Regions from separate parts of the Arthrobacter sp. 05N429 genome, predicted to be linked through region 3. Evidence: riboswitches for the same ligand, from Rfam matches in the RefSeq annotation. Region 3 holds a riboswitch; each other region holds the start of a gene.
The links. A riboswitch is a leader RNA that binds a small molecule or an ion and turns the genes downstream of it on or off. The one in region 3 is predicted to bind S-adenosylmethionine.

Region 1 (9,591 bases), on a different contig from region 3:
GTCCGGGTGGGCGCCGATGGCCAGGACTCGGCGGGGCTGCCGGGCCGGGGCGCCCCCGGTGCGCAGGGCCGTCATGGCGACGCCCAGCGCCGCGAGGCCCCCGAGGGTTGCGGTGAAGTCGGCGGTCCGCCAGAAGTCCGGCGCGTCGAGGATGAAGCAGGCCAGATTCGTCAACAGCAACGTGCCTGCAACTGCGAGGGAAATCTGCCGGAGCAACTCGGGCCGGCGCAGCCGCCGATGGAACCAGGAACGGCCGACGGCGGCGGCCACCAGAAAAGTGATCAGGAAAACAATGAGCAGGACATATATCGAGACCATGGAAATCTAATTCCTTCGTAGAAGTACCGGCAGCCCTCAGCGCTGGCCGGGCTAATTGTCAGTCCGCGGCATCTCCGGCGGGGCGCATGACAGCAACCGGCGCAACCGTGATCGGCTGCGCGCGCACCTCTGGGCGTTGACCAGCGCATATGTTGCACAGCGCGATTGCCCCCCGGCATGTTGCGTGGCATTTGGGACCTTCTGGAGACCTTGGACTTGCTCTTCCAGTAAAGGTGAGTCGCCTATCAGATGACCCGAGTAGGGACTACTTGAAACTTCATCGATCAGAATTAAATGCCGAGCCGGGTAGTACTCGCATTCATTACTTCGACTACCCGAATTGGCTTTTCCTGCCGCATTCCTGCCGCTTCCTTCGCGGTTATTCGTCGCGGGTTTCCCCGGCGGGGTGGATATGGTTTTCGGCCAGCCACACCGGGTTGAAGGCCTTGCTCAGGTAGTTGCTGCCGGCGTCGGGGGCGATGGCCACCACCACCGAGCCGTGCGGCGCGGCGAGCGCCACCCGAAGAGCGGCCGCCACCGCGAGTCCGGAAGACGGTCCCAGTGACAGTCCCTCATCGTTCAGCAGCCGGTGCGCCGTCGTGTAGACCTCGTCGTTCGGGATGCGCAGGAAGCGGTCCACCGTGGAACGGTTGAAGGCCTTCGGCCAGTCGGCCTCCGGCCAGGTATTCCCCACCCCGTCCACCAGGATCTGCCCCGCGTGCCCGCCACTATAGACCGAGCCGAACGGATCGGCGCCGATCACCTCGACGTGGCCCGCCGATTTTTCCTTGAGGTAGCGGCCGGTGCCGCTGATGGTGCCGCCGGTGCCCACACCGGCGACGAAGTGCGTGACCGTGCCGCCGGTCTGCTCCCAGATCTCCGGCGCCGTGGTGTCATAGTGCGCCTGCGGGTTGGCGGGGTTGTCGAACTGCAGCGGACGCCACGCCCCCGGTGTCTCCGCCGTGATCCGTGCCGCCACCGCCCGCGCGTTCTCCGGCGATCCGGACGGTGCGTCCCAGTCCGTAATCACCACCCGCGCGCCGTAACGGTGCAGGGCGGCCAGCTTCTCGGCGGAAATCGAGTCACCCGTGACCACAACCACCGGATGGCCGGTCAGTGCCCCGATCAGGGCAAGTCCGATTCCGGTGTTCCCCGACGTGCTCTCCACGATCGTGGCGCCCGGCTGCAGCGCCCCGCTGCGCTCGGCGGCCCGGACCATACTCAGGGCCGTCCTGTCCTTGATCGATCCGCCCGGGTTTTCCGATTCGAGTTTGACGTAGACCGCGCTGGCCAGGCCCTTGGTGATCGTTCTCAACCGCACCAGCGGGGTGTTGCCCACCTGGGCAAGGACGGCATCCGCGTCATTGGGCAGCTTCTCCGCGACCGTGTGCTTCCCCGTCATGGCTTTCCCCCTCCCCTGTGGCACGTTCCGCGAGGGCGGCGTGCAGATCATCGCGCGCCGCGTCCAGCAGTGCGGACGCCGTCAGGCCGCCGGAGGCGCCGTAGGCCAGCACCCGCTCAAGGCGTGCCTGGATGGCGCCCGTCCCCGCCCCGAGCGGCCGCTCTCCGGTCCCGGCCGCCCCCGGGCCCCCACCGTCGCCGGCGCGGGACAGCAGGTAGGCCGCCGTCAGCGCCTCGATGGTGAAGAGCTTCTCGGCGGCCTCGGCGGAGCGTTCGAGCTGCTGCAGGGCCAGCGGCGCCAGCGTGGAATGGTCCTCGACGTCGGCGGACAGGGTCGGAGCCCCCAGGGTGGCCGGCGCCGCCAGGGTCTTCAGCTCGGCCAGCAGCCCGGCCGCCGAGTACCAGAGCAGGCCCGGGAGCTCCTCCCGCTCCAGGGCGGCGCCGTCCCCCGCAGCGGCAAGGTGCAGCTGCCGGATCCGGCGCTGCGGCGGATAGAGCTTGGCGATCCGGCGTTCGCTGCTGATCCCCAGGTGCGCCAGGCCCACCCGGAGGGCTTCGAAGGCCAGGGCCAGCTGCATGGGCTGGAAGTTCCCGCCGGACACCATCCGTCCCGAGGCCAGGTCGGTCAGCGGATTGTCGCCCTGTCCGTTGAGCTCCACTTCGAGGGCTTCCTCGAGGGCGCCGAGCTGCCAGCGGAAGGCGCCGTGGGTCTGCGGGGCGGCCCGGAAGGACAGGGCATCCTGCGCTGAGGCGTCCCGGCCGTCCTGCTCCAGCCAGCCGCCGCGGACCAGCCGGCGGACGTTGCCGGCGGAGACAGCCTGGCCGTCGACGGCCTTGGCCGCCTGCACGGCCGCGGAGAAGGGGCTGAGGTTCCCGCCGCCGTCGTACCGTGCGGTCGCTTCCAGCGAGAGCGCCAGCGCGGTGTCGGCCAGGTCCGCCAGGCGCAGGAGCCGTCCCAGCAGGAGCGCGCCCACGCCGATCGAGTAGGAGTTGGCGCTGACCAGGGCCAGTGCTTCCCCCGGCGCCAGGGCCAGGGGCTCCAGCCCGGCGGCGGCGAGCGCCTGCGCGCCGGGGACGGGCGGCCCGTCCGGAGACAGGACTTGTCCCTCCCCGATGGCGACGGCGGCGACGGCGGCGAGCTGGGTCAGGTCCGAGGATCCCACGGAGCCGTCGCGCGGGATGGCGGGAAGCACGCCGCGGTTGAGCAGCCGGGCGTAGAAACGGGCCGTCTCCGGGCGCACCCCCGAGCCTCCGCGGCTGACGCCGATCAGCCTGGCAAGGACTGTGGCGCGGGCTTCGGCGGCGTCCAGCAGCCCGCCGACGCCGCTGTCGTGGTAGCGGACCACCTGGACCTGGTAGGCGAGGATGGATTCCTCCGCCACGGCCGTGTCCCGGCCGGACCCCAGCAGCGTGTTGAGGCCGTAGACCTTGTGCCCGGACTCAATGGCCCGCTGGACCACTTCCCGGGAGCGGCCCACCACTTCGAGGGCCTGTTCGCTCAGGACCACCCGCACGGAGGGGTCGGCGGCCGCCGCGGCGACCTCCCGGGCATGCAGCCGGGCCGTGCCGATGAGGAAGGACGCTGCTGCGGCGGCCGGCTGGTCGGTCATTGCGCTAGAAGTCCCGCAGGTTCCGGCGGAGGCCGCCGTCGCCGTAGCTGGTCCGTATCAGCCCCCGGCGGCGGAGCACGGGGGTCAGCCGGTCCAGGACGCCGTGGACCGTCGCGGGGTCCACGAACCCGGAGAAGAGGAAGCCGTCGCCGCCCACCTGCGCCCCGGTCTCTTCGAGGTAGTCCGCGATCTCCTCGGCTGTGCCAATGATGCTGTCCCCGGCGCCGCCGCTGCGGGCCTGGAGGAGCTGGCGCAGCGTGGATCCCGGCGGCGCGGCCTTGGTGAAGTGGTCGAGGGTGCCCTGGTTGCTGTTGGTGTGCAGCTCCGGCAGCGGGGCGTCGAGGTCGAACTGCTTGAAGTCGATGACGGAGAGATAGGAGATGGAGTTGAGCTGGCTGTCGATGTCCCGCTGCGTCAGGTCCCGGCGCCGGGCCCGCAGCTCCTCCGCCTCCGCCCGCGAGCCGACCACTGTGGGCTTGAGGACAAACAGTACCTTGACGTCGTCGGGGTTCCGGCCGGCGGTGGCCGCCTCCGCCCGGATGGAGTCCCGGTAGGCCTTCATCCCGTCCGCTCCCCGGGCGAGCGCAATCGCGACGTCGGCATTGCCCCCGGCGAAGGCCTTGCCCCGCGGGGAGGCCCCTGCCTGCACCAGCACAGGTTCCTCCGGCAATGGTGCCGTATTCAGCGGCCCGCGGACCTTGAAGAACTCGCCGTCGTGGTGGATCGGGTGGACCTTGGTGTGGTCCGCGAATACGCCCCCGCCGGCGTCCTCCCGGATCGCGTCCGGTTCCCAGCTGCGCCACAGCCGGCGGACCACATCCACGAACTCCTCGGCCTTCTCATAGCGCCGGTCGTGTTCGATCTGCTGGTCCAGGCCGTAGTTCTGCGCAGCGAGGTCGCTGCCGGAGGTCACCACGTTCCAGCCCAGCTGGTCGTGCGAGAAGTGCTGCAGGGTGGCCAGCAGCCTCGCCGCCGTGAACGGCGGGTAGAAGGAGGCACTGATCGTCGGCACGATGCCCAGGTGCCTCGTGGCGGAGAACAGGTACGGCACGAGGGCCAGCGGATCGTGTTTCGGCGCGAAGGACGCCTGCGCCAGGGAGACTTCCGCGCTGCCGCCGTAGGTGTCCGGGACGGTGAGGGAATCCTCGATGATGAAAAGGTCCAGCCCTGAGCGTTCAAAGGCCCGGACCGCGTCCTGGTACAGCGCCGGCTTCTTCCAGTCATAACCGATCCCGTAGCCGGGGGTTCCCCAGCCCTGGACGCCGAAGCCGTGGCCCACAAACCACCCAAAATGCAGCATGGGACCGACTGTAGGGGCATCCGAGGTGTTCACGGCCACCTGATTTCATCCGGCGTAAAAGGACTTCACCTCCCGTCATTATCCTCCCGGAACCGCCGGATGGGTCCCCGCACTCCGGCGGATTCCGTTACTTAACATGACGACGGCGGCGGTGCCGGCCGGCGTCGCGGGTGTTACGTTTTTGGGGAGTAATGAGAACCGGCGCCAAGCCCTGACTGGCCGGTCGGCAACCCTCCCTTTCGCGGCGGGGTGCCTCAGGTGAATACTCGGCATATCGACCAATTCGAGCTGCAAGCGTGAAAGAAGGAGATCCGTCGTGCCTGACGCGTCCGCCCCCGCTGTCCCCGATACAGCACCCCGAACAGTGCCAGACCCCGCCGTCCCCGGTGCCGCCGGAGAGAGACTGGCGTACCGCCTGTTCACCGGCCCCGATGACCGCGCCTTCTGCGAGCGCGTCTCGGCCGCGCTGGCCGAGGGCTACGTGCTGCACGGCGGCCCGGCCGCCACGTCCAACGGCGGCAGCGTCATTGTGGCCCAGGCCGTGGTGCTGCCGGCCGCGATCGCCAGCGCCGATGCCGCCGTCGCCAATGCCGTGGATGATCTGGAGTTCGACGGCGAGGGCCACGCGTGAGCTACGCCGGGGACCTCAGCCCGCAGGAGGCCTGGACCAAGCTGGAGGACGGCGCCGTCCTGGTGGACGTGCGCACCGAGGGCGAATGGGCCCACATCGGCATCCCGGACACTGCGTCGGCGGGGGAAAAGCCGCACGATCCGCTGTTCATCCAGTGGAACCTCGCGGGCGGCATCCCCAACGCCCGGTTCATAGAACAGCTGAAGCTGCAGGCCCCCGACGGGCAGGGCACCGAACTGGTCTTCCTGTGCCGTTCCGGCGCCCGTTCCATCGCCGCAGCGATCGCCGCGACGCAGGCCGGCTACACCTCCTACAACGTCCTCGAGGGCTTTGAGGGCGAACCGGACCGCCACGGCGAGCGCACCGTCAACGGCTGGAAGAACCGCGGCCTGCCCACCAACCCCGGAAAGCACTAAGTGACCTTCAACCCCGACGCCGCCGGCTGGAGCGCCGACACCCAGGCCGTCCGCGGCGGACTCGACCGGACCGGCTTCCAGGAAACGTCCGAGCCGATCTTCCTGAACTCCGGCTTCGTCTACGAATCCGCGGCCGCTGCCGAGCGTGCGTTCACCGGCGAGGACGAGCGCTTCGTCTACTCCCGCTATGGCAACCCCTCGGTGGCCACCTTCCAGGAACGGCTCCGGCTGCTCGAAGGCACTGAGGCCTGCTTCGCCACCGCCTCGGGCATGTCCGCCGTCTTCACGGCCCTCGGCGCCCTGCTGGCCGCCGGCGACCGCGTGGTCGCGGCCCGCTCGCTGTTCGGCTCGTGCTTCGTGATCCTCAACGAGATCCTTCCCCGCTGGGGTGTGGAGACGGTCTTCGTGGACGGCCCGGACCTGGAGCAGTGGCGCGCCGCGCTGTCGGAACCCACGGCGGCGGTCTTCTTCGAATCGCCGTCGAACCCGATGCAGGAAATCGTGGACATCGCCGCCGTGAGCAACCTGGCGCACGCCGCCGGGGCGACGGTCGTCGTCGACAATGTCTTTGCCACTCCCCTGCTGCAGCGCTGCGGGGAGCTCGGCGCGGACGTGATCGTCTACTCCGGCACCAAGCACATCGATGGCCAGGGCAGGGTGCTCGGCGGCGCGATCCTGGGCACCAAGGAGTTCATCGACGGCCCGGTCAAGCAGCTCATGCGCCACACCGGGCCGGCACTTTCGGCGTTCAATGCGTGGGTGCTGACCAAGGGGCTGGAGACCATGGCCCTGCGGGTGAACCATTCCTCCGCTTCCGCGCTGCGGCTGGCCGAATGGCTTGAGGAGCAGCCCGCGGTCAGCTGGGTCAAGTACCCGCTGCTGCCGTCCCACCCGCAGCACGAACTGGCCGCGCGGCAGATGAAGGCCGGCGGCACCGTGCTGACCTTCGAGCTCTCCCCGTCCGCCGGGCGCTCGGCGAAGGAGGCCGCCTTCGCGCTGCTGGATGCGCTCAGGATCATCGACATCTCCAACAACCTCGGCGATTCGAAGTCCCTCATCACCCATCCCGCCACCACGACGCACCGCGCCATGGGGCCGGAGGGCCGCGCTGCAATCGGGCTCAGCGACGGCGTGGTGCGCCTCTCCGTGGGACTCGAGGACATCGAGGACCTGGTCCGCGACCTGGGCCAGGCGCTCAAGCAGGTCTAGGTTTCCTCCGGTCAGCCCTGGCGGATCCGCCCCAGGGACGGCCCCTGGTCAGCCTGGTCGCCCGCGGTCCCCTCCGTGGTCACCTCGACCGCCCGTTCGACGACGGCGGCGAGCCCGCCCGCGTGGAACGGCTCCCGTTGCAGCTGCGAACCCGAGCCCTCCGCCAGGATCCGGCCGACGCCCTCGCGGACCAGATCCAGCTCGCCCTGTTCCTCGAGCACGGGGGCCACGAAGTCCACGAGCGACCAGACCACGTCCGCGGCCGGGGCCGGAGTGAAGGTTCCGAAGTCCAGCAGTTCCCCGCGCAGTCCGCAGTTGCTGGCCTGCCAGGCGGCCATCCGCAGCAGCAGCGTCGGCACGGGGGCGGGATCGACGCCGTCGTTCCATTCCCGGGATGCGGACTCGACGAGCGCCCGCACGAGCACGGCGATCAGCGCCGCGTCCTCGGCCCGCAGGCAGACGTCGGCGACCCGGACCTCCACGGTGGGATGGAGCCTTGCCAGCCGGGCGTCGAAGTAGACCATCCCCTCGTCCATCAGGACGCCGCTTTCCACCAGCCGGGTCACCAGCCGCCGGTAGACGGCCAGGTTGCCGAAGATCATTGTGGGGCCGGACCCGGGCCAGCGGTTCCACGCCTGGGTTCGGTAGCTTTCGAATCCTGTCTCTGCGCCGTTCCAGTACGGGGAGTTCGCGCTGAGGGCGATCAGGACGGCAAGCTTGTCCCGGATCCGGTCCATCACGGCCACGCCTTCCTCCGGGGACTCCACAAAGGTGTGGACGTGGAGGCCGCAGGTCAGCTGGTTCCGGACCGTGAGCCCGAAGCGCTGCTGCATGGTCATGTAGCGCTTGTTCGGCGTCAGGTGGGTGGCGGCGCCTTGGGGCGAGGTGGCGAGGGCCGCGACGCGGCCGCCGTGCGCGCGGGCTGCGTGGTCAGCCCGCGCCCGGGCCTGCCTGAGCTGCCGGAGAAGTTCCGCGTAGTCCAGGCATGGCCGGGTCTGGGTTTCGATTTGTTCGAGCTTGAGCTCGTAGCTGAAGTCGGCGCCGCCGTCGTGGACCGGTTGCTGCCCCGGGAGAACCAGGGCGGCGTCCTGCTTTGGCGGCACCAGGCTGGGCAGCATGACGTCGGCGAGCGCAAGCAGCATCCCTGTTTCGGGATCCACTATGAGCAGTTCTTCCTCCACGCCGAAGGTGCGCATGAATCTATTGTGCGGCAGGAACCGCCGAAACGCTCCTACCTTAACGCGGGGTCACTCCGGCCAGTACGTTCAGTCTTGGAAGTACTCGATCTTCGCGCCGATGGTGTTGAGGCGCTCCGCCAGGTCCTCGTAGCCGCGCTCGATCACGTAGATGTTGCGCAGTTCCGAGACGCCCCGGGCGGCGAGCATCGCCAGCAGCAGGCAGGCCGCGGGCCGCAGGGCCGGCGGGCAGCCAACCTCGGCTGCACGCCATTTGGTGGGTCCGTTGACGTAGATCCGGTGCGGGTCGAGCAGCTGCACCTGGGCGCCGAGCTTGTTCAGTTCGGTCAAGTAGATCGCGCGGTTGTCGTAGACCCAGTCGTGGATCATCGTCTGGCCCGTGGCATTCGCGGCGATGACCGCGAAGAAGGGCAGGTTGTCGATGTTCAGCCCGGGGAACGGCATGGGGTGGATCTTGTCCTCGGGGGCGCGCAGTTCCGAGGGCCTGGTGGTGACGTCCACCAGCCGGGTCCGCCCGTTGCGGGCCAGGTACTCGCCGGACACTTCGAGCCGCTGGCCCATCTGTTCCAGGGTCGCGAGTTCGATTTCCATGAACTCGATCGGAACGCGGCGGATGGTGACTTCCGAGTCCGTGACGATGCCGGCGGTGATCAGGCTCATCGCCTCGATCGGGTCCTCGGAGGGGAAGTATTCGATATCGACGTCGACGGCGGGGCGGCCGGTGATCTTCAGCGTGGTGGTGCCCACACCGTCGATCTGCACGCCGAGCATCTGCAGGTAGAAGCAGAGGTCCTGCACCATGTAGTTGGGGCTGGCGTTGCGGATGATGGTGGTGCCGCTGCGGTGGGCGGCGGCCATAATGGCGTTTTCGGTGACGGTGTCACCGCGTTCGCTGAGCACGAAGGAGCGGTCGTGCCCGTCCGACGGCGGCGCCTGGACGGCGTAGAAACCTGACTTGGCGTCGACGCTGAGGCCAAACTGGCGCAGCGCCTGCATGTGCGGCTGCACGGTGCGGGTGCCGAGGTCGCAGCCGCCGGCGTAGGGCAGCCGGTACTCACTGGATTCGTCCAGGAGCGGGCCCAGCAGCATGATGACGCTGCGGGTACGGCGGGCTGCCTCGACGTCCATCGAGTCGAGGTCCAGCACGGCGGGGCGGCGGATCTGCAGGTCGTTGGCGTTGAGCCAGGTGCATTCGACGCCGATGCTGGCCAGCACCTCGACAATCCGGTTGACCTCTTCGATCCGTGCGAGCCGCCGCAGCGTGGTGGTGCCGCGGTTGATCAGGCTGGCGCACAGCAGCGCGACGCCGGCGTTCTTGCTGCTGTTGACGTCCACGGAGCCGGACAGGGTGCGGCCGCCCTCGACCCGGAGGTGCGTCATGGCGGGCCGTCCCACCTTCACGATGCTCCGGCCAAAGATGGTCTCGAGCCGCTGGATCATTTTCAGGCTCAGGTTTTGCTTGCCCTGTTCCATGCGGGCGATGGCGCTCTGGCTGGTTCCCAGCTCGGCA
Region 2 (9,591 bases), on a different contig from region 3:
CCGCCGACGATCACGGCACCGAGGGGCAGGGGCAGCCCGAAGAGCAGGTAGAGCGCGATCGCCCCGCCGACCACTTCGGCCAGGTCGGTGGCAGCGGCCACGATCTCGGCCTGGACCCAGAACGCGCGGCGCCAGACCGGCTTGAGCCGCTCGCCGAGGATCTCGGGCAGGCTCTTCCCAGTGACGATCCCGAGCTTGGCGGACTGGTACTGGACCAGCACGGCCATGATGTTGGCGGCCACCAGAACCCAGACCAGGAGGTACCCGTACTGGGCACCGGCTGTGAGGTTCGCCGCCACGTTGCCGGGATCCACGTAGGCGATCGCGGCGACGAACGCAGGGCCCAAAAGGCCGATCATGGCGCGGCGGCTGCCCGGTTTCCGCCGGGCGGGCGCCTGCGGCGCCGGCGCTTCGTGTCCTGTTACTTCCAGCACAGCGGGCTCCCCTGGGTAGGTGCGTCGCATCGACGCGGCCGGTGACGGCGGGCTGGTGCCCGCCCCATAATTTGTAGCTGCCTATAAACAATTATTAGGCATACCGAAACCATAGGCCAGCGTGCAGATTCGGGGCAACGCCACCCCGTGGAACCGCAGGCCCAGCCGGGTCAGGCCCGGACAGCCCGCCAGCTCTGTGTCAGGTAGGGGAGGGGGAGTGTTTCGCCGGGGTCGTGGCCCAGATGCTCGTGCAGGTACCAGTCGAGATTGCCCAGCACCTTGGCGCGGACCGCCTCGCTGGCCGCCAGGTAGTAGCTGCGGGACTTCGTCAGTTCCATGATGTCGGCGGTGCGCACGGGATCTTCCCAGCGAGTGAGGTGGCTCTCCAGCCCCGCGAGTTCCGTCCCCAGCGGAGGCCTGAAATGCGGCTTGTGGACGTCGCCGGCATGCATGATCCGCGAGAGCCGGTGCACCCAGGGAACGGACGTGTCCAGCTGGTTCCAGACAAGCCCCAGGACACCATGGGGGCGGAGGATCCTGGCGATCTCCGTGCTGGCCAGGACGGGATCGCACCAGTGCCACGCCTGGGCGACGGTGACGACGTCGAAAGCCCCGGAGGGCAGTCCGGTGTGCTCGGCGGTACCCTCGACGGCGGTGACGCCCGGAAGCGTCCTGCGCAGCTGCTCCAGCATGTCGGCGGACGGGTCAACAGCCACCGTGCGCAGCCCGCGCCCGGCCAGCAGCGCCGTGAACTTCCCGGTGCCGGCGCCCACGTCAGCGGCGTCCTTCGCCCCGGCGGGAATCAGCCAGTCGGCCGAATCGTCGGGGTAGCCCGGGCGCACGCGTTCGTAGTGCTCCCCGCCGTCCTGGAAGCTCTGCCCGAGCTCCTGGCGCCGTTCCCCGTGCAGTTTGGGGCCACCGCGTGCCACGTGCGATCTCCTTCGGCAGGTCCGGATGGGTACTCTCCGAATTTACCGCACGCGGCAGGGGCCCCGATGCCAGATTGTTTCCCCGCCCAGTCAGTCCTGGGTGCAGGGGGCCGCGCCGGCAGTGCCGGGCGTGTTGGGTGCCCAGTGCGGGTAGCTGCGGGTGTCATTCGACGGAACCCACCTTCCCGCGTCCACCACGTAGTCCCAGCCGAGGCCGGTCTGGCGCAGCTCCTGGATACCGGCGAGCAGACGCTGGGCGTCCTCCAGCCGGGACCCGACACCGAAGCTGGCCCGCAGCGAGCCGGAGGGCAGCCCGAGCCGACGGAGCAGAGGGTGTGCGCAGAAGCGGCCGTCGCGCAGCCCGATGCCGTGTTCGGCCGAGAGATACGCCGCCACCAGGCCCGCGTCGTAGCCTTCCACGGAGAAATTGACGACGCCGATCGTGCCGGTGCCAGCCCCGTTCCCCGGTTCGTGGCCTGCCGGCACGTCGTAGGATGCACTGTCCGAGAAGATCTGGTGGACGGTCACGCCGTCGATCCGGGTGAGGCCCTCGACGAGGAACGACCGGATGGCGTTTTCGTGCGAGTGCCACTGGTCCACGTCCAGGCCGGCAATGACCTGGGTGGCCCGGGCCAGGGTGGCGGCGCCGAGGACATTGGGGGAGCCGCCTTCGTGCCGGGCGGGGCCGGTGGTCCAGCTGACCGTGTCGATCCGGGCGTCCTGCACGGCTCCGCCGCCGGCCAGGTGCGGCGTGCCGGCGTCGAGCCAGTCGGGACGGCCCACCAGCACTCCCGCGCCGAAGGGTGCGTAGAGCTTGTGCCCGGAGAACGCGAGGTAGTCGACGTCGTCCGCGGTGATGTCGATCCGCCGGTGCGGGGCCAGCTGGGCGGCGTCGACGACGATCCGGGCGCCGTATTCATGGGCCAGGGCGGCCAGTGCCCGGATCGGAAGGATCTCTCCGGTGACGTTGGAGGCGCCGGTGACGGCGAGCAGACTGACGCCGCCGTGGGCGAGTTCCCCGCGGAGCAGTTCCAGCGTGGCGGCGAGGGTGGGTGCGGCGATGACGCTGCGGTGCGGCACCCGCTGCCAGGGCAGGAGGTTGGCGTGGTGTTCGATGTCGAGGTAGAGCACCTCACCGGTGTGCACGCCGTCGACGACGGGCAGGCAGCCGGCCAGCAGGTTCAGGGAATCGGTGGTGTTCCGGGTGAAGATCACGGCGTCGTCCGGACGGCCGCCCACGAAATCTCGGACAATGGTGCGGGAGTTCTCGTAGACCGAGGTGCTGATCTGGGAGGCATAGCCGGCGCCGCGGTGGACACTGGCGTAGAACGGCAGGATTTCGTTGAGGTACGCCGAGACCACCGACAGCGCGGGCGCCGAGGCACCGTAGTCCAGGTTCGCGTAGCGGACGTGGCCGCCCCGGATCAGCGGCGCCTGGATCTCGGCGCCCGTCACCGCGGCCAGCGGACGGCGGGCGAGGGCAAACCGCGCATCTGGATGCGCTTGGCCGGCACCGGCATGGAGTTCGGGGGTGGCGGGAATGGTGGCAGTCGTCATGGGACCTCGCTTGAAAAGGACCCCACGTACCGGGGATCCGCGCTTGCCGGGTCCGTTCCGGACCGGCCAGGTCGTCACCCGGGGCACCCCGCCGCGAATGGAGGGTTGCCGGCCAGCAAACCGGGGTTTAGCGCTGGCACTCGTGACCTGTTTCGAGCCTAGGACATTCCCCGCCCGCGCGAAAAGGTGCGGGCTGAATGTGAAGCTGTTTGTTACGCGGGCGCTAGCACGCTGCGCAGGTTGCGGCGATGCCTGTCCGGGGCCTCGTCAGGAGCTGGAAGGTTGAACAGGTTCCCGGGCATCCGGCGCCCGGCAGGGCGGTGCCGCCGCAGACCGGATTGGCCGTCGCTGCGACCGCTTCGTCAGGTTCTTCGGCGGGTACCCGGACTAGCCCGGCCGCGTCCCGGCTCAGGGCGGCCCCCTGGCTGCCGGTGGGGATGCTGAGGCCGAACAGGGCATCGAGCGCCGCGGCGTAGTCGTCCTGGCGCCCGAGCGCGGCGAGCTCCCGGCCGCGGACCGTCGGGGTATGGAGCAGGCGCCGGATCAGATGCCGGAGGGCGAGGTTCACGTCGTCAGCCGAGGCAGACCGGCCATGCTGTTTGCTGACGCGTTCCATTTCGCTGTGGAGGACCTGGTGGAGGTGCTCGCGCAGCGCGACGACGGCGGTATCTACGGCGCGCCCGGCTTCCTCTTCCTCGAAGTGGCGTGCCGCCCGCCGGACCAGGGCGCGGGCGCGCCGCAGCGCCGCGGCGTCCGCCGGGGGAGCAGCACGGTGCACCGATTCCAGCGTGATGAGCTCGACTCCCGGCAGCCCGCCCACGCGGGGGTCGAAATCATGGCTGGGAGCGAGGTCGATGATGGTGAGCGGACGGGCCGCGCCCTCACGCCACCGGGTGAGGGCGGCAGCGTCGAGGCGGGCCCCCGAGCCGCTGCAGCCAATGACGAGGTCTGCCCCGGCAACGGCTGCCGGCAGCTGACCGGCGGAGAGGGCGGCGCCGCCCCTGGCCGCTACGAAGGTCTCCGCGCGGCCGGAGTGGGAGAAGACCGAAATGTCGGAACATTTCCGGTTCCGGAGCAGCTCCGCGACGCACCCGGCGTAGGCGCCGGTCCCGAAGAGGACAGCCGACGCCCCGGCGATCCCGGCCTGTTTGGTGCCGTCCCGCGGGCCTCCGGCGGCGGCAAGGTCCAGGGCAACGGAAGCGATGGATCTGCTCGCGCTGCTGAGTGCGGTCTGTGCCCCCACGTCCTTCGCAGTGCGGGACGCGGCCTGGAACAGCCTGCCCAGCCGTCCGCTGGTGGTTCCGGCGGCCTGCGCGTCGGAGAGTGCGCGCCGGACTTGGCCGGCGACTTCGCGCTCACCCACGACGACTGAATCCAGCCCCGCGGCAACGGCGAAAAGGTGTTCGACAGCCGCAGTTCCCCGGAGTTCCTCGAAGAGGCCCGTAAGGCGGCTCATGGGCAGGCCGGACCAGACATGGACCGACCCGAGGACGTCCGTGCGGGCGGCTGCCAGGCCCGATCCGGACGGGACTTCGCAGTAGATTTCGAATCGGTTGCAGGTGGACAGGACCACGGAAGCGGTGACGGGCGGCCCGTCGGGGACAATATTGGCGAGAAGCTGCGGGGCGAGCCCGGTGGCGGCGGCGTGCAGTGCGGCGGCGGATTCCGGCTCCAGGTCCCGGTACTTCGCCATGAGCACCAGCAGTACCGGGCCGATCCCGGCGGTGCCGCCAGTCCGGGCTTGAGCTGTGTCAGACAAGGCTGCTCTCCTCCCAAAAAGATGCCCTACCTTGAGGCTGGCTGAGGCCGGCCGTCTTGGACAGCGTCGTACAGGGAGGTTGCGGAATCCTTGGGGGCGGGTCCGCCGGTTGCTAGAGCAGGTCGTCCAGGCCGGGGTTGAGGCGCTTGAGGACCTCGGAGTGGAGGATGGAGTTGGTGGCGAGGGCGTTGCCGCCGAAGGGGCCGTCTTCGCCTTCCAGGGAGGTGAAGCGCCCGCCTGCCTCGGTGACGATTGGTACCAGGGCGGCCATGTCGTAGAGGTTCAGCTCGGGCTCGCAGGCGATGTCGACGGCGCCTTCGGCCACGAGGCAGTAGGACCAGAAGTCCCCGTAGGCGCGGGTACGCCAGACTTCCTCGGTGAGGCCAAGGAACTCATCGAGGTTGCCGCGCTGCTTCCAGCCGCCCAGGCTGGAGTAGGACAGGGAGGCGTCCGAAAGCTCGGAGATGTTGGACACCTTCAGTCGGGTGGCGGCGGCCAGCGACCGGCCCATGTAGGCTCCGGCGCCCTTGGCGGCCCACCAGCGCTTGCCCAGTGCGGGGGCGCTCACGACGCCGACCACCGGCTCGCCTTCGTCGACGAGGGCGATCAGTGTGGCCCAGACGGGGACGCCGCGGACGAAGTTCTTGGTCCCGTCAATCGGGTCGATGATCCAGCGGCGCGAGCCGTGGCCGGAGCTGCCGAATTCCTCGCCGAGCACGGCATCGCGCGGGCGGGAACGGGACAGCTGGCCGCGGATGGCTTCCTCGGCTGACTTGTCGGCGTCGGTGACCGGCGTCAGGTCCGGCTTCGTCTCGATCCGAAGGTCGAGCGCCTTGAAGCGGCTCATGGTCTGGGAATCTACGGAATCTGCCAGTACATGGGCAAGGCGCAGGTCATCGTTGTAGCTCGAAGCGGGTTGACTCATGGTTCCAAACTACCGCCAAAGCGGGCGGGGGAGCGGTAGGCGGCACCGCAGCCGGCTACGAGACGGTGCCCAGTTCCTTGACGTCCTGTGCTTCCATCCGCGGGTCTGTCCCCAGCAGGCGGCGGAGCGAGGCGAGCCGGGCAGGGCCGGATTCTCCCGCGTGGCCGGCGGCCACCCAGGCGTCCACTCCGCAGTTGACGGCGCTGGAATCGTGCTTGCAGCCCCGCTCGCAGTCGTCGGTGCCGGGCTCCAGGTCCGGGAAGGACCGCAGGATCCGGTCCGGGTCCACGTGGGCCAGGCCGAAGGAGCGGATGCCCGGGGTGTCGATAATCCAGCTGCCCGCCGGGGCATCGTTGACCTTGAGGGCCAGGGCGGAGGAGGACGTGTGGCGGCCGCGTCCGGTGACGGCGTTGACCCCGCCGGTGGCGCGCTCCGCGCCGGTCAGGGCGTTGACCATGGTGGATTTGCCGACTCCGGAGTGGCCCAGCATGACGGTGACCTTCCCGTCGAGGTGGCCGCGCAGCTGTGAGACGGCGTCCTTGTCCAGGCGGGCGGACAGCCCGTCGTCGGAGCGGGCGTCGATGCCGGAGGCTGCGGAATCCGCCGTCTTGGAGATGATCACCGGGAAGGCAAGGTGCTGGTAATTGGAGAGGAGTTCCGCGGGATCCTTGACGTCGGCCTTGGTGACCAGCAGCAGCGGCTCGATGCCGGCGTCGTACGCGGCGACGAGGGCGCGGTCGATGAAGCCGGTCCGCGGCTCCGGGTTGGCGGCCGCCACGACGATCACCAGCGTGTCGGCATTGGCGACGACGGCGCGCTCGATCGGGTCCGTGTCGTCGGCGCTGCGCCGCAGCAGGGTCTTGCGGTCCTGGATCTTGACCAGCCTGGCCAGTGTGTCCGGTTCGCCGCTGACGTCCCCGACAAGAGAGACGAAGTCGCCGGCAACGACCGGGTTGCGGCGCAGCTCCCGGGCTCGGGCGGCGATGATCTTGCGCTCTTCGGGTGTGCCTTCGGCGACGACGGCGGTGTAGCGGCCGCGGTCCACGGTGATGATCCGGCCGGTGACGGCGTCGTCATAGGCGGGCCGGTCCTTGGTGCGGGGCCGGGAACCCTTTTTGTTGGGGCGGATCCGGACGTCGGATTCGTCCCAGGAATCAGTGCTGCGTGCCACCGGCGGAATCCTTCTCTGCAGTGGTTCGCTGCGCCAGCATGGCTTCCCAGAGCTGCGGGAAGTCCGGCATGGTCTTGGCCGTGGTCGCGATGTCCTCGACCTCGACGCCGGGCACGGCCAGGCCCAGGATGGCGCCCGCCGTGGCCATGCGGTGGTCGGCATAGCTGTGGACGACGCCGCCGTGCAGCGGCGCCGGGCGGATGACGAGGCCGTCGCCGGTCTCCTCGGCCTCCCCGCCCAGGCGGTTGATCTCGGCCACGAGGGCGGCGAGCCGGTCCGTTTCGTGCCCGCGGAGATGGGCGATGCCGGTCAGCCGCGAGGGGCCGGTGGCGAGGGCGCACAGTGCTGCCACGGTGGGCGCGAGTTCGCTGGTCTCGTCGAAGTCGGCACCCTTGATCTCGGGGCCGCCGGTGACCGTCAGGGTGTCGTCCGTGAGTGTGACGATGGCACCCATGGCCGTGAGGATGCCGCGCCAAAGGTCGCCGACCTGCGTGGTCTCTGCGGGCCAGTTGGGGATCCGCACGGTCCCGCGGGTGGCCAGGGCCGCCGCCAGGAAGGGGCCGGCGTTGGAGAGGTCCTGTTCGATCCGCTGGTCAAAGGCGCGGATCGGACCGGGGGAGACAACCCAGTGGTTCGGAACGGAATCATCAACCCCCACGCCGACGCCGCGCAGCACGGCCACCGTCATGTTGATGTGGTCCAGGCTCGGCACGGGCTTGCCCGGGTGTTCGGCACTGCGGTGCTCCAGATGTAGACCTTCGGTGAAGCGGGCGCCGGCCAGCAGCAGGGCGGAGACAAATTGCGACGAGGCGCTGGCATCGATGACGAGGTGGCCGCCGCGGACTTCCCCCGTGCCCTGGACCGTGAACGGCAATGACGACGCCGATCCGCCGTCGGGCGCGCTGACCGCTACGCCGAGTCCGGTCAGGGCCTCGATAATGGTGCCCATCGGGCGCTTGCGCGCGTGCGGGTCGCCGTCGAACAGTGACGCCCCCCGGCGCAGGGCCGCGACAGGCGGCACGAAGCGCATGACCGTCCCGGCCAGGCCGCAGTCGATCGCAGCCGGAGCCCCGGAGGGTTCCGTGCTGATGGGCGTGACGGCCAGATCGGGGCCGAAGTCGCCGTCGCCCGAAACCTCCGTGATGATGGCGCCGAGTTGCCGCAGGGCCTCGATCATCAGGGCCGAATCCCGGGAGTGCAGCGGAGCGCGCAACCGCGAGGGCCCGTCGGCGAGGGCCGCCAGCACGAGGTACCGGTTGGTCAGGGACTTCGATCCCGGCACGGTGACCGTCGCGTCAACGGGCCGTTCGGCAAAGGGCGCCCGCCAGAGCGGAGCGGTCCCGGCCGGAAGGGGATGGGCGGCTGCGGTGGGGGTGGTGCCTGTCATTGCTGTTTTAGGCTCCGTGGGTGTGGTCTACGGCTTTGCGCACGGCCTTGTCGGCCTTCTTAAGCTGTTTGCCGGTGGTCTTCCTGACATCGGCGGCGAGGTGGCCGGCGTTCTTCTTGGCGTCCGCGGCGAGGTGTTCGGCGCGCCAGGCCAGGCTGGGCCTGCCATTGGTGTCGACGGAGGCCAGCAGCACGCCGCCGGTCAGCGAGACGTTCTTCAGCAGCTGCTTGCGGCGGGCGCCGCGGCCTTCCTTGGACGTGATGTCCGCACTGCGCCATTCAACGTAGCCGTTGAGCGCGGAGATGACGGCCAGGACGGTGGCTGCCAGGCGTGCTGACTTGCCGAGCGCGAGGAGGACCCCGGCTCCAACCTGTGTGCCGCCGATGACGCGAGCCAGGACCTTCTCGTTGGTCTGGAACGGAAGGGACTCGGCGGCGCGGCGCAACAGCGGTGAGAGCTGCGTCGCGGTGTCGTCCGCATTCTTTAGCTTGTCCATGCCTGCAAGGACGAAACTGGAGGCGAGCATGGGCCGGGCGAGAAAGCGGACAAAGGACATGAATTTCCTCCTGGATGGACGAACCGCGGAAGCACTGCGGGAGAACCGGTTCTAGTCTTGCACTTTTGCGGAATATTTGCCTGCCCGGCGGGGTTGTGAATGACAGGTCCCGGCCGCTGGTTTGCGGCTGGTCAAGGGGCAAGACAACAAGAGCACGATAACGAGTCAGGTCAGCCCGCATGCCGGGCTGGAACACGGTGCCGCGGCTGGAGGACTCCGGCGTGGCGCCAGGGAGGCGGAGATTTGGTTCTGGTGAAGGACAAGCTCGCACGGGGCACCGCGCTTTTCAGGGACACTGCGCAGCCTGCGGCGGATCCTGCGGCGTTGTGGACGATGGCCCTGCAGGATGGAGCGGTGCCGGCGATTCCGGACACCCGCCGGAAGGTAACAGTAGACTTGAAGGCAATGAGCACCATGGATCCGGCCGTTGCGGCCATGCACGAGGCAGCCGGAAACGGCGCGACGCCCGCCGAGTCACCTGTTGCCGGCCCTGCCGGCGCACTTCCCAGCCCTGCCTTGGAGCCCAACGCCGCGCAGGATGCGGCCGCCCAGGAGATGATCGTGGACGGCCAGGCCTTGGACGTTGCGACGGAAACGGCTGAAGACCGCCGCGTGCGGTTCGAACGCGACGCCATGCAGTATGTGGACCAGCTGTATTCCGCGGCCATGCGGATGGCCCGGAATCCCGCGGATGCCGAGGACCTTGTCCAGGAGGCCTACACGAAGGCTTTTTCGGCCTTCCACCAGTACAAGCCGGGCACCAACCTGAAGGCCTGGCTATACCGCATCCTGACAAACACCTACATCAATCTTTACCGCAAGCGGCAGCGCGAGCCGCTGCAGTCCAACTCGGACACCATTGAGGACTGGCAG
Region 3 (9,591 bases):
GACGGCGCAAACGGCAACAGCCCGGGCCCCGCAGTGCGGGGCCCGGGCTGTTGCCGTTGCTTCGTTGTTGCTGTCGGTTCTGCTTGCCTACTTCTTGGCAGCGGCGAGCAGATCCGCGGTGCCCTGGGCATCCGCGGCGTCGACGTCGTGCAGGGAGATGCCGCGGGTTTCCTTGAGGAAGAACACGGCCACCATCGTGACCACACAGGCACCGAGGAGGTAGATGGCCACCGGCGTCGAGGACTTGAACTGGCTCAGCAAGGCGACGGCGATGATCGGCGCCATCGAACCGGCCACGATCGAGGTGACCTGGTATCCCAGCGAGACGCCGGAGTAGCGCATCCGGGTCGGGAACATTTCGGCCATGATGGCCGGCTGGCCGGCGTACATGAGCGAGTGGAACAGCAGGCCGATGGTGATCGCCGCGAGGATGATGAGGTCGTTTTTGGTGTCCATCATCGGGAAGGCGAAGAAGCCCCAGGTGCCACCCAGGATGGCGCCCGCCATGTAGACCTTTTTGCGGCCGAGGTTGTCGGAGAGCCTGCCGACCATGGGGATCACGGCGAAGTGGATTGCGTGCGCCACGAGCAGCAGGAGCAGGATCCGGGAGGTGTCCGTCTGGACGATGACCTTCAGGTAGGTGATGGAGAACGTGACTACGAGGTAGTAGAGGATGTTCTCCGCGAAGCGCAGGCCCATGGCGGTGAAAACGCCGCGGGGGTAGCGGCGGAACACTTCGCCGACGCCGTAGCCCTTCTTCTCTTCGGTGACTTCCTTCTGGGCCTCCAGGAAGATGGGGGCGTCAGTGACCTTGGTCCGGATGTAGTAGCCGACCAGCACGATTACGGCGGAGAGCCAGAAGGCCACGCGCCAGCCCCAGCTGAGGAAGTCAGCGGAGGACAGGGTGGCGGACAGCGTGAACAGCACACCGGTGGCGAGCAGGTTGCCCAGCGGAACGGCGGACTGCGGCCAGGAGGACCAGAAGCCGCGGGACTTGCTGGGGCTGTGCTCGGCAACGAGCAGAACTGCACCGCCCCATTCACCGCCAACAGCGAAGCCCTGGGCGAAGCGCAGGAAGACGAGGAGTGCCGGAGCCCAGTAGCCGATCTGCTGGAAGGTGGGCAGGCAGCCCATCAGGAAGGTGGAGACGCCCACCAGGATGATGCTGAGCTGGAGCAGCTGCTTGCGGCCGAACTTGTCGCCGAAGTGGCCGAAGACGATGCCGCCGATGGGGCGGGCAATGAAGCCGACAGCGTAGGTCAGGAACGCGGCGATAATGCCGTCAAGTTCCGTGCCGGAGTTCGGGAAGAAGATCTTGCCGAAGACGAGGGTCGCCGCGGAGGCGTAGAGGAAGAACTCATACCACTCGACAACGGTGCCGGCCATGGAGGCCGTTACTACTTTTTTGAGGCCGGACGATTTGACGTCTTCCTCTTCCGGCCGCCTGGCGGCAGCGTTTTGCGTACTCATTTCGACTCCTTTGGCGTCTCCGTCGACACCCTATGGACCTCTGGGCAATCGATACCTGTGATTTGTGACACGGGCATCATTCTCAACGAGTATGGACGCTCAAGCCCCGCTCCTCAACGGCCATTAGTGCAGAGCGCATCTGCAAAAATGCACAATTGGCCTCATTCTCCGGTGCTTCCGTCCACGGATTCGCGCAGCAAATCGGCGTGGCCGTTGTGCCGGGCGTACTCCTCGATCATGTGGCACAGGATCCACCGCAGGCTGGGCGCCCCGCCGTCGGGCCATGGACGCCGGGCCAGTGAGTCCATCCCGCCGTCGGCAAGGGCCTCGCCCACGAGGGTGCGCGAGCGCACGACGGTGTCCTGCCAGCGGGTGCGGAGCTCGCCGGCGGAGTCTCCGGCGGCCGAGGAAAATTCCCAGTCGGGGTCCGCTTTCCAGTCCACCGTGTTCCAGGGCGGTTGCCGGTCCTGCCCGTGCAGCGTGTAGGAGAACCAGCTGTCCTCGACATAGGCCATGTGCTTCAGGAGCCCGCCGAGGGTCAGGGCCGAGGAAGCGGTCTTCGCGCTCAGGCCCGCGGCATCCAGGCCGGCGCACTTCCACTCGAGGGTGGCCCGCTGGTAGTCGAGGAAGCCCAGAAGCGTGGCGGCCTCGCCGGCCGCGACGGGAGGTTCCGCACGGCCCTGTTCATCAATGGTGGTCATGCGCCGTGAGCCTACCGGCGGTCGTGCCGCTAGCGGTAGTCCAGGCCCGACGTCGTTCTGCCGGACCGGCGCGGCCCGGCAGGCAAAGTGCCGAAGAACGCCTAGCCGAAGAAGTTCTGCCGGAGCTGGCTGCTGAGCTGGCCGATCTCGGTCAGGAAACCGTCGTGTCCGATCGGCGCCTCGATGGTGTGCACGGCCACGTCCCCCGGCAGGGCGGCGGCCAGCGCCCGGGACTGGGCCGGGAAGTACAGCCGGTCCGAGTCGACGGCCGCCACCAGGAATTCCGCCGTGGCCGGGGCCAGGGCCTCCGTGAGGGCGCCGCGGCCGCGGCTGATGTCATGGCTCATCAGCGCCTCGGTGATGGCGATGTAACTGTTCGCATCGAAGCGGCGGACCAGCTTGTTGCCCTGGTGGTCAAGGTAGCTCTCCACCTGGTAGCGGCCGCGGCCGGCCAGCGAGCCTGCTTCCAGCGGGGCCTCTTGCTCCTGGGCATTCCGGCCGAACCGTCCATCCAGCTCCGCGGCCGAGCGGTAGGTGATGTGGGCGATCCGCCGGGCCAGTGCCAGGCCTGCTTCCGGCTGCTGACCGCCGTAGTAGTCCCCGCCGTTGAAGTTGGGGTCCTGCCGGATAGCCAGAGTCTGGGCCTGGGCGAAGGCAATCTGTTCGGCGGTGCTGCTGGCGCCCACCGAAAACACGCCGCAGCGCCGGACCCGGTCCGGGTAGCTGACGGCCCACTCGAGGGCCCGCGCCCCGCCCAGTGAACCGCCCAGCACGGCGTACCAGCTGCGGATTCCCAGGGCGTCCGCCAGCCTGGCTTCGGCCGCCGTCGTATCCCGCAGGGTGACCAGCGGGAAGCGGGAGCCCCAGGGCCGGCCGTCCGGCGCCGGCGTCGAGGGTCCCGTCGAGCCGTAGCAGCCGCCGAGGATGTTGATTGAGACGACAAAGTACTTGTCCGTGTCCACGGGGGCGCCGGGTCCGGCGAGCTGCTCCCACCACCCCGGTTCCTCGCCGGCGCCCCGCGTGACGTGGGTGTCCCCCGTCAGGGCGTGTTCGATCAGCACCGCATTGGAGCCGTCCGGATTGAGGGTTCCCCAGGTCTCATAGCCGAGGGTGACATCCGGCAACCGGGCGCCGGATTCGAGTTCCAGGTCGCCAATCCGGAGGTACCGGACGGTTCCATCCAGGGCTGCATCACCCGGAACCGGGGTCTGGACGTGGGAGGTCGTGTTTACGGGTGCACCCTGGCGGGTGACGGCAATCGTCATGTGAGGACCTAACTTCGCGCTTGCCCACCGTCAGCTGACCGGCAGGCCAGGTCTTCACCCGGGGCACCCCGCCGCAAAAGGAGGGTTGCCGGCCAGCAAGCCGGGGCTGTCACTGGCACTCATGACCTGCACTGAGTTTACGAAACGCGGCGGCGTTGTGGCGAAGATTGTGACGCCCGTGTGACAGCCGTATCCGTCAGCACCGCAGTTTCCCCACTTTTGCAGGCCGTGTGCGGCGGGTCGCCCCGAGTTGTCGGCGATTCCCGGCGTCATGCCCGCAAAGGTGGGGAAATTGGGCGTTGACCTGGCTCAGGCGTCTTTGGCCGCCCGGAAGCCGGCTTCGAGGTCCGCGAGGATGTCGTCGATGTGCTCCAGGCCCACGGACAGGCGCACCAGACCGGGATTGACGCCGGCAACGGCCTGCTGCTCCGGGGAGAGCTGGCTGTGGGTGGTCGACGCCGGGTGGATGACCAGCGAGCGCACGTCACCGATGTTCGCCACGTGGGAGTGCAGCTCCAGGGCATCGACAAACCGCTTGCCGGCCTCCGCTCCCCCGGCGATGTTGAAGGCCACGACGGCGCCCGTCCCCCTGGGACCGTACTTGCGGCCGCGCTCGTACCAGGGGCTCGACGGCAGCCCGGCATAGGCAACCGATTCGACGTCGGCCCTGGCCTCGAGCCATTCGGCGACAGCGGTGGCATTGGCCACGTGCCGCTCCACCCGCAGGCTCAGGGTCTCGATGCCCTGGGCGATCAGGAAGGCGTTGAACGGGGATACCGCCGAGCCGAGGTCGCGCAGCAGCTGGACCCGCGCCTTGAGGATGTAGGAGAGGTTGGCGCCGAGGGCGCCGTCCTTGCCGAGGTCCCGGGCGTAGACCAGGCCGTTGTAAGTGGGGTCAGGGGTGTTGAATCCCGGGAACCGCTCCGGATCCGCACCGAAGTCGAAGTTGCCGGAGTCCACGATCACGCCTGCGATCGCGGCGCCATGGCCGCCGAGGTACTTGGTGGCGGAGTGCACCACGATGTCCGCACCCCACTCGATCGGCCGGATCAGGTACGGGGTGGAGAGCGTGTTGTCGACGATCAGCGGCACCCCGGCCGCGTGCGCCACCTGCGAGATGCCCTCGATGTCCAGGACGTCCTGGCGCGGGTTGGAGACCACTTCGCCAAAGAACAGCTTGGTGTTGGGCTGCACGGCGTCGCGCCACTGCGCCAGGTTGTCCGGGTCCTCCACAAACGTCACGGAGATACCGAACTTCTTCAGGGTGTGCGCCAGGAGGTTGTAGGTGCCGCCGTAGAGGCTGGGGCTGGCCACCAGATGGTCGCCGGCCTCGGCGATGTTCAGGATCGCGAAGGTCTCCGCGGCCTGCCCGGAGCTCAGCAAGAGCGCCGCGAGCCCGCCTTCCAGGCTGGCCACGCGCTGTTCCACGGCGTCCTGGGTGGGGTTGCCGATCCGGGTGTAGATGGGAGCCAGTTCGGCGAGGGCGAAGCGGTTGGCGGCGCTTTCGGCGCTGGGGAAGACGAACGACGTCGTCTGGTAGATCGGGAGCGACCGGGCACCGGTGGCGCTGTCCGGCTCCTGACCGGCGTGGATCTGGCGGGTTTCGAAGGACCAGGCGTTGGACATCGGAGACTCCTTTGAGGACTGGGCACAGACTGCCCGGAGCACCGTGGCCCGGGTCAACTCTGGCGCCGCGCTTGCCTTCCGGCGGGCGCCGGACGGCCAGGTCTTCACCCGGGGCACCCCACCGCGATACGAGGGTTGCCGGCCAGCAAGCCGGGGCTGTGCGCTGGCACTCATGACCTGACCCCAGTCTAGGAACCGGTTCCGGGCTCTGGATAGCTTTGTGACGAAGATGAAGCCGGGCGGCCGGCTGGCCCGGCGGGACCCCCTGGTTCCTTGCAATGACGCGGAAAAGAGCACTTCGGGGACTCCCCGAAAATGACATCCCATTTCGGTTAGGCCAGCCTAAGCTGAGAGCCGCATCACAAAGTGCCAAGATGAGGTCATGCGCATGGATCACGTCTCTTACGCCTGTGAACAAGATGGCCTCGCTGCCACCACCGAACGAATTGCGTCTGCCCTCGGCGTCGAAGCCGTGAAGGGCGGAGTACACCCCCGATTCGGGACCCGCAACATGATCATCCCGCTCGCGGGACACAAGTACCTGGAGGTCGTGGAGGTCCTGAACCACCCGGCTTCCGACAAGGCCCCCTTCGGCCAGGCCGTCCGTGCCCGCTCCGAAGCAGGCGGCGGCTGGATGGGCTGGTGCGTCGAGGTTGACGACCTGGCCCCGTTCGAGGAGCGGCTCGGCCGCGCCGCCGTCAACGGCAACCGCAAGTTCCCGGACGGCCGCGAACTGGTCTGGAAGCAGATCGGCATCCTCGGGCTCATCGCCGATCCCCAGGTCCCGTACATGCTCAAGTGGGAAGGCGACCCGGAACTCCACCCGTCGAAGGCCTACGAGAGCCAGGTCAAGATGTCCGCCCTCACGATTGCCGGCTCCGCCGAGCGCGTCACCGAATGGCTGGGTGTTCCGGTGGAAAAGCCGCTGGAAGACGTGGCCGTGAACTGGATCGCTCCCCGCGGGACACCCGGCATCCTGTCCGTCACGTTCGAGACGGCCTCCGGAGCCGTCACGATCTGACGTTTCACCGTCCCACACTTCGGCCGCCATCAGCGGGTGCCAATGACGTCACCCACCGATGGCGGCCGAAATACTTTAACGGCGCACCGGCGGCTCGGCCGGTAAAGCGTTGCTTGGTCCCTGCTCAGCCCAGGCCGATGGCCTTGCCGAAGAGGCTGAAGCCCACGAATGCCACGATGTCCAGCACCGCGTGGGCGATCACAAGCGGCATCAGCCGGCGGGTTTTGGTATAGACCACGGCGAAGATGACACCCATGATGGCATTGCCGATGAACGGGCCAAACCCCTGGTACAGGTGGTAGCTGCCCCGCAGCATGGCGCTGGCGAAGATGGCCGCAGGCATGGACCAGCCGAGCTTCCCGAGCCGGTCCAGAAGGTAGCCCACCACGATGACCTCCTCCACGATTCCGTGCCGGATCGCGGAGAGGACCAGCACCGGCACCGTCCACCAGTAGGCGTCCAGAGCGCTGGGGATGATCGCCGTCGTGATGCCGAGTGCCCGGCCGGCGGCGTAGAGGCCCAGGGACGGGATGCCGATCAGCGCCGCCAGTCCGAAGCCCTGCAGCAGGTCCTTGCCGGGCCGGTCGAAGTTGAGGCCCAGTCTCTGGAAGGCCGTGACGCCGTGGCCGGACGGCCGGTGTTCCGTCAGGAAATAGATCACCAGGACCACGGGGACCAAGGCGAAGATGATGTCCAGCAGCTGGTAGGTGAGGTCAAAGTACTCGCGGCTGCTTTGCGAGCGGTTCAGCGTGGAGGTCCCCTCGGCGAGCGGCGCCCTGGTCATCTTGTCCAGCAGTTGCACCACCGAATACACGGCCGACTGTCCCAGGGACAAGCCCAGGACAATCCACATTTCAATCCGCAGCCGGCGGCGGGAGGGAACCAACATGGTTCCATCTTGCCTGCAGTTGCCGGTAGTTGCCTGAATCCGGGCCGCGACGCTGCCGGGCCCTATGCTTGGGGTTTATGAGTGCGCCCGCGAAAATCATTCTGATCCGGCATGGCCAGTCCGCCGCCAACGCCGACACTTCCATCTACAACCGGGTGCCCGATTACCGGATTCCGCTGACCGAACTCGGTCTGGAACAGGCCCGGGCAGCCGGCGAACAGGTCCGGCGGCTGCTGGACGGCCGGCAGGCCTGCGTGTATGTCTCCCCCTACCTTCGGGCCTACCAGACCCTGGAGGCGCTCAACCTCGGTCCGCTGATCGAGCGGGTGATCGAGGAGCCGCGGCTGCGGGAGCAGGACTGGGCCAACTTCCAGATCGCCGGTGAGATCGAGGACCAGAAGGAACTCCGGAACGCCTACGGCCACTTCTTCTACCGCTTCCGGGAGGGCGAGTCCGGCTCCGACGTCTACGACCGGATCTCCTCCTTCATGGAAACCCTGTACCGGCACTGGTCGAAACCGAGCTACGCCCCCAACGCGCTGTTCGTCACCCACGGACTCACCATGCGGCTGTTCTGCATGCGCTGGTTCCACTGGTCGGTGGAGTACTTCGAGTCCCTCAACAACCCGGACAACGCCGAGGTGCGGAGCCTCCTGCGGACCGAGCTGGGCAAGTATGAGCTGGACAAGCCCTTCAGCCAGTGGGTGGAGCGCCGCGTCGACGAGACGGTCCTCGACGCCCCGCCGATGTTTTTCTAACGGGCCCCGCAAGAGTTGGGGCCACGAGCCCAGTCAGCGGGCGCGGACCCCCGCGCGCCAGACGGCGTGGGTCAGCGGAATGCCGGGCCGGTAGGCCAGATGCGTGGCCGAGGGCGCGTTGAGCACGTGCAGGTCCGCGCGGTGTCCGACGGCGATCGAGCCGACGGCGCGTTCGCCGTCGGCGTCGTTCCCGGACTCCCGACCGAGCGCCAGCGCGCCGCCGTAGGTCGCGGCGCGCACCGCCTCGTGGACGCTTAGGCGCATCTGGAGCACGGCGGTGGTGACGCAGAAGGCCATCGAGCTGGTGTAGGAGGTCCCCGGGTTGCAGTTGGAGGCCAGCGCGAGCTGCACGCCGGCGTCGAGCAGTTCCCGGCCCGGCGCCAGCGGCTGGCGGGTGGACAGGTCACAGGCCGGCAGGCACGTCGCCACGGTGCCGCGCCCGTCACCGGACTCGGCGTCCCAGCCGGACCAGCTGGCGGCGAGGGCGTCGACGTCGGCGGCGGACAGGTAGTTCACGTGGTCCACGCTCGCGGCCCCGAATTCGACGGCGAGCCGCACGCCGGGGCCTTCCCCGAGCTGGTTGCCGTGCACGCGCAGGCCGAGCCCGGCGTCCTTGCAGGCCTGGAGCACGCGCCGGGACTGGTCCTCGGTGAACGCTCCCCGCTCGCAGAAGACGTCGGCCCAGCGGACGAACGGCCGGACGGCCGCGAGCATGGGGCCGCAGACCAGGTCCGTGTATTCCTCGGCGTCCATCCCGGCGGGCACGAGGTGCGCGCCGAGGTAGGTGACCTCGTCCGCCACGGTGGAGGCGATCCGGGCGCTGCGGGCCTCGTTCTCCACGTCCAGGCCGTACCCGGTCTTGGTTTCGAGGTAAGTGGTGCCCTGCGAGACGGCTTCTGCCACCCGGCCCATCGCGAGCCGGGTGAGGTCGAAGTCGCTGGTACTCCGGGTGGCGCCGGTGGTCACGGCGATCCCGCCGGCGCTGTAGCTCTCCCCTGCCATCCGGGCCTGGAACTCGGCGGTCCGGTCGCCGGCGAAGATCAGATGGGTGTGCGAGTCGACCCAGCCCGGCAGCAGGGCCCGGCCCCCGGCGTCGACGGCGTCGTCGGCGGCCGGCGCGTCCGCCGCGGGGCCGAGCCACGAGATCCGTTCGCCCTCGATGACCACCGCCGCGTCCTTCAGGACCCGGTGGTCCGCGTCCTGGGTCATCAGCTCGGCAATGTTGGTAATGAGGGTGCTCATGAGTCCATTCTTCAGCGCCGGATGGACCAGCGCGTCGCCGCCAGGGCTTCCACTGTCCGGGATGCCGGACCGGCTGCTTGGGCCCCGCCCGGAGCCACAGAGGCGCTCTGGCCTGCGAGGATGAGTTCCGCGGCCAGTTCGGCGATGGCGGAGGACGTCTGGAATCCGTAGCCGCCCTGCCCGGCGAGCCAGAAGAATCCGGGGGCTTCGGCGTCGAACCCCACCACCGGGATACCGTCGGCCGCTTCCGTCCGCAGCCCGGTCCAGGCCTGGCGGACGCCGCGGATGCCGAGGGTGGTCAGGGTGTCGAGGCGGGCGATCAGCGCCTCGACGTCGCCCGGGTGCGGCTGTGCGTCCTCAGGCCCGCTCGGTTCGTGCTCCGAGGGCGAGATGAGGACCTGTTCGCCGTCGCGCCGGAAGTAGAAGCTTTCATCCGCGGCGGCCACCATGGGGCAGCCCTGCGGGAGCGGGTGGTCGACGTCGACAATCGCTGCGGTGCGGCGGTACGGCTGCAGCTGGACCTTCTCGACACCGCTCAGGACGGCAAGTTCATCGGCCCAGGCGCCGGCGGCGTTGACCACGACGGCGGCCTGGAAGCCTTCCTGCCCGGCGCCGAGCT

Region 1: it holds a riboswitch for S-adenosylmethionine, as region 3 does, so the genes downstream of both, AC1DF4_RS10505 (DUF1737 domain-containing protein) here and metX (homoserine O-acetyltransferase MetX) in region 3, are expected to answer to the same signal.
Region 2: it holds a riboswitch for S-adenosylmethionine, as region 3 does, so the genes downstream of both, AC1DF4_RS03240 (aminotransferase class V-fold PLP-dependent enzyme) here and metX (homoserine O-acetyltransferase MetX) in region 3, are expected to answer to the same signal.

What each region holds. Positions count from the first base shown of each region.
Region 1 is NZ_JBFTMQ010000004.1:333,536-343,126, forward strand. It holds gene AC1DF4_RS10485 (PIG-L deacetylase family protein) at 1-318, opposite strand, end outside; gene AC1DF4_RS10490 (PLP-dependent cysteine synthase family protein) at 698-1,720, opposite strand; gene AC1DF4_RS10495 (aromatic amino acid ammonia-lyase) at 1,680-3,329, opposite strand; gene AC1DF4_RS10500 (NtaA/DmoA family FMN-dependent monooxygenase) at 3,334-4,629, opposite strand; SAM riboswitch class IV at 4,817-4,932, shown strand; gene AC1DF4_RS10505 (DUF1737 domain-containing protein) at 4,994-5,260, shown strand; gene AC1DF4_RS10510 (rhodanese-like domain-containing protein) at 5,257-5,676, shown strand; gene AC1DF4_RS10515 (O-succinylhomoserine sulfhydrylase) at 5,677-6,885, shown strand; gene AC1DF4_RS10520 (glutamate--cysteine ligase) at 6,897-8,081, opposite strand; gene AC1DF4_RS10525 (UDP-N-acetylglucosamine 1-carboxyvinyltransferase) at 8,151-9,591, opposite strand, start outside.
Region 2 is NZ_JBFTMQ010000001.1:684,054-693,644, forward strand. It holds gene AC1DF4_RS03230 (Nramp family divalent metal transporter) at 1-434, opposite strand, end outside; gene AC1DF4_RS03235 (class I SAM-dependent methyltransferase) at 605-1,363, opposite strand; gene AC1DF4_RS03240 (aminotransferase class V-fold PLP-dependent enzyme) at 1,454-2,920, opposite strand; SAM riboswitch class IV at 2,955-3,068, opposite strand; gene AC1DF4_RS03245 (glutamyl-tRNA reductase) at 3,144-4,679, opposite strand; gene hisN (histidinol-phosphatase) at 4,792-5,604, opposite strand; gene rsgA (ribosome small subunit-dependent GTPase A) at 5,660-6,775, opposite strand; gene aroA (3-phosphoshikimate 1-carboxyvinyltransferase) at 6,759-8,162, opposite strand; gene AC1DF4_RS03265 (DoxX family protein) at 8,170-8,718, opposite strand; gene AC1DF4_RS03270 (sigma-70 family RNA polymerase sigma factor) at 9,124-9,591, shown strand, end outside.
Region 3 is NZ_JBFTMQ010000005.1:38,876-48,466, reverse strand. It holds gene AC1DF4_RS10965 (MFS transporter) at 88-1,470, opposite strand; gene AC1DF4_RS10960 (DinB family protein) at 1,632-2,171, opposite strand; gene metX (homoserine O-acetyltransferase MetX) at 2,273-3,436, opposite strand; SAM riboswitch class IV at 3,448-3,563, opposite strand; gene AC1DF4_RS10950 (bifunctional o-acetylhomoserine/o-acetylserine sulfhydrylase) at 3,746-5,104, opposite strand; SAM riboswitch class IV at 5,125-5,240, opposite strand; gene AC1DF4_RS10945 (VOC family protein) at 5,445-6,083, shown strand; gene AC1DF4_RS10940 (CPBP family intramembrane glutamic endopeptidase) at 6,208-6,972, opposite strand; gene AC1DF4_RS10935 (histidine phosphatase family protein) at 7,050-7,730, shown strand; gene hutI (imidazolonepropionase) at 7,764-8,972, opposite strand; gene AC1DF4_RS10925 (NAD(P)/FAD-dependent oxidoreductase) at 8,984-9,591, opposite strand, start outside.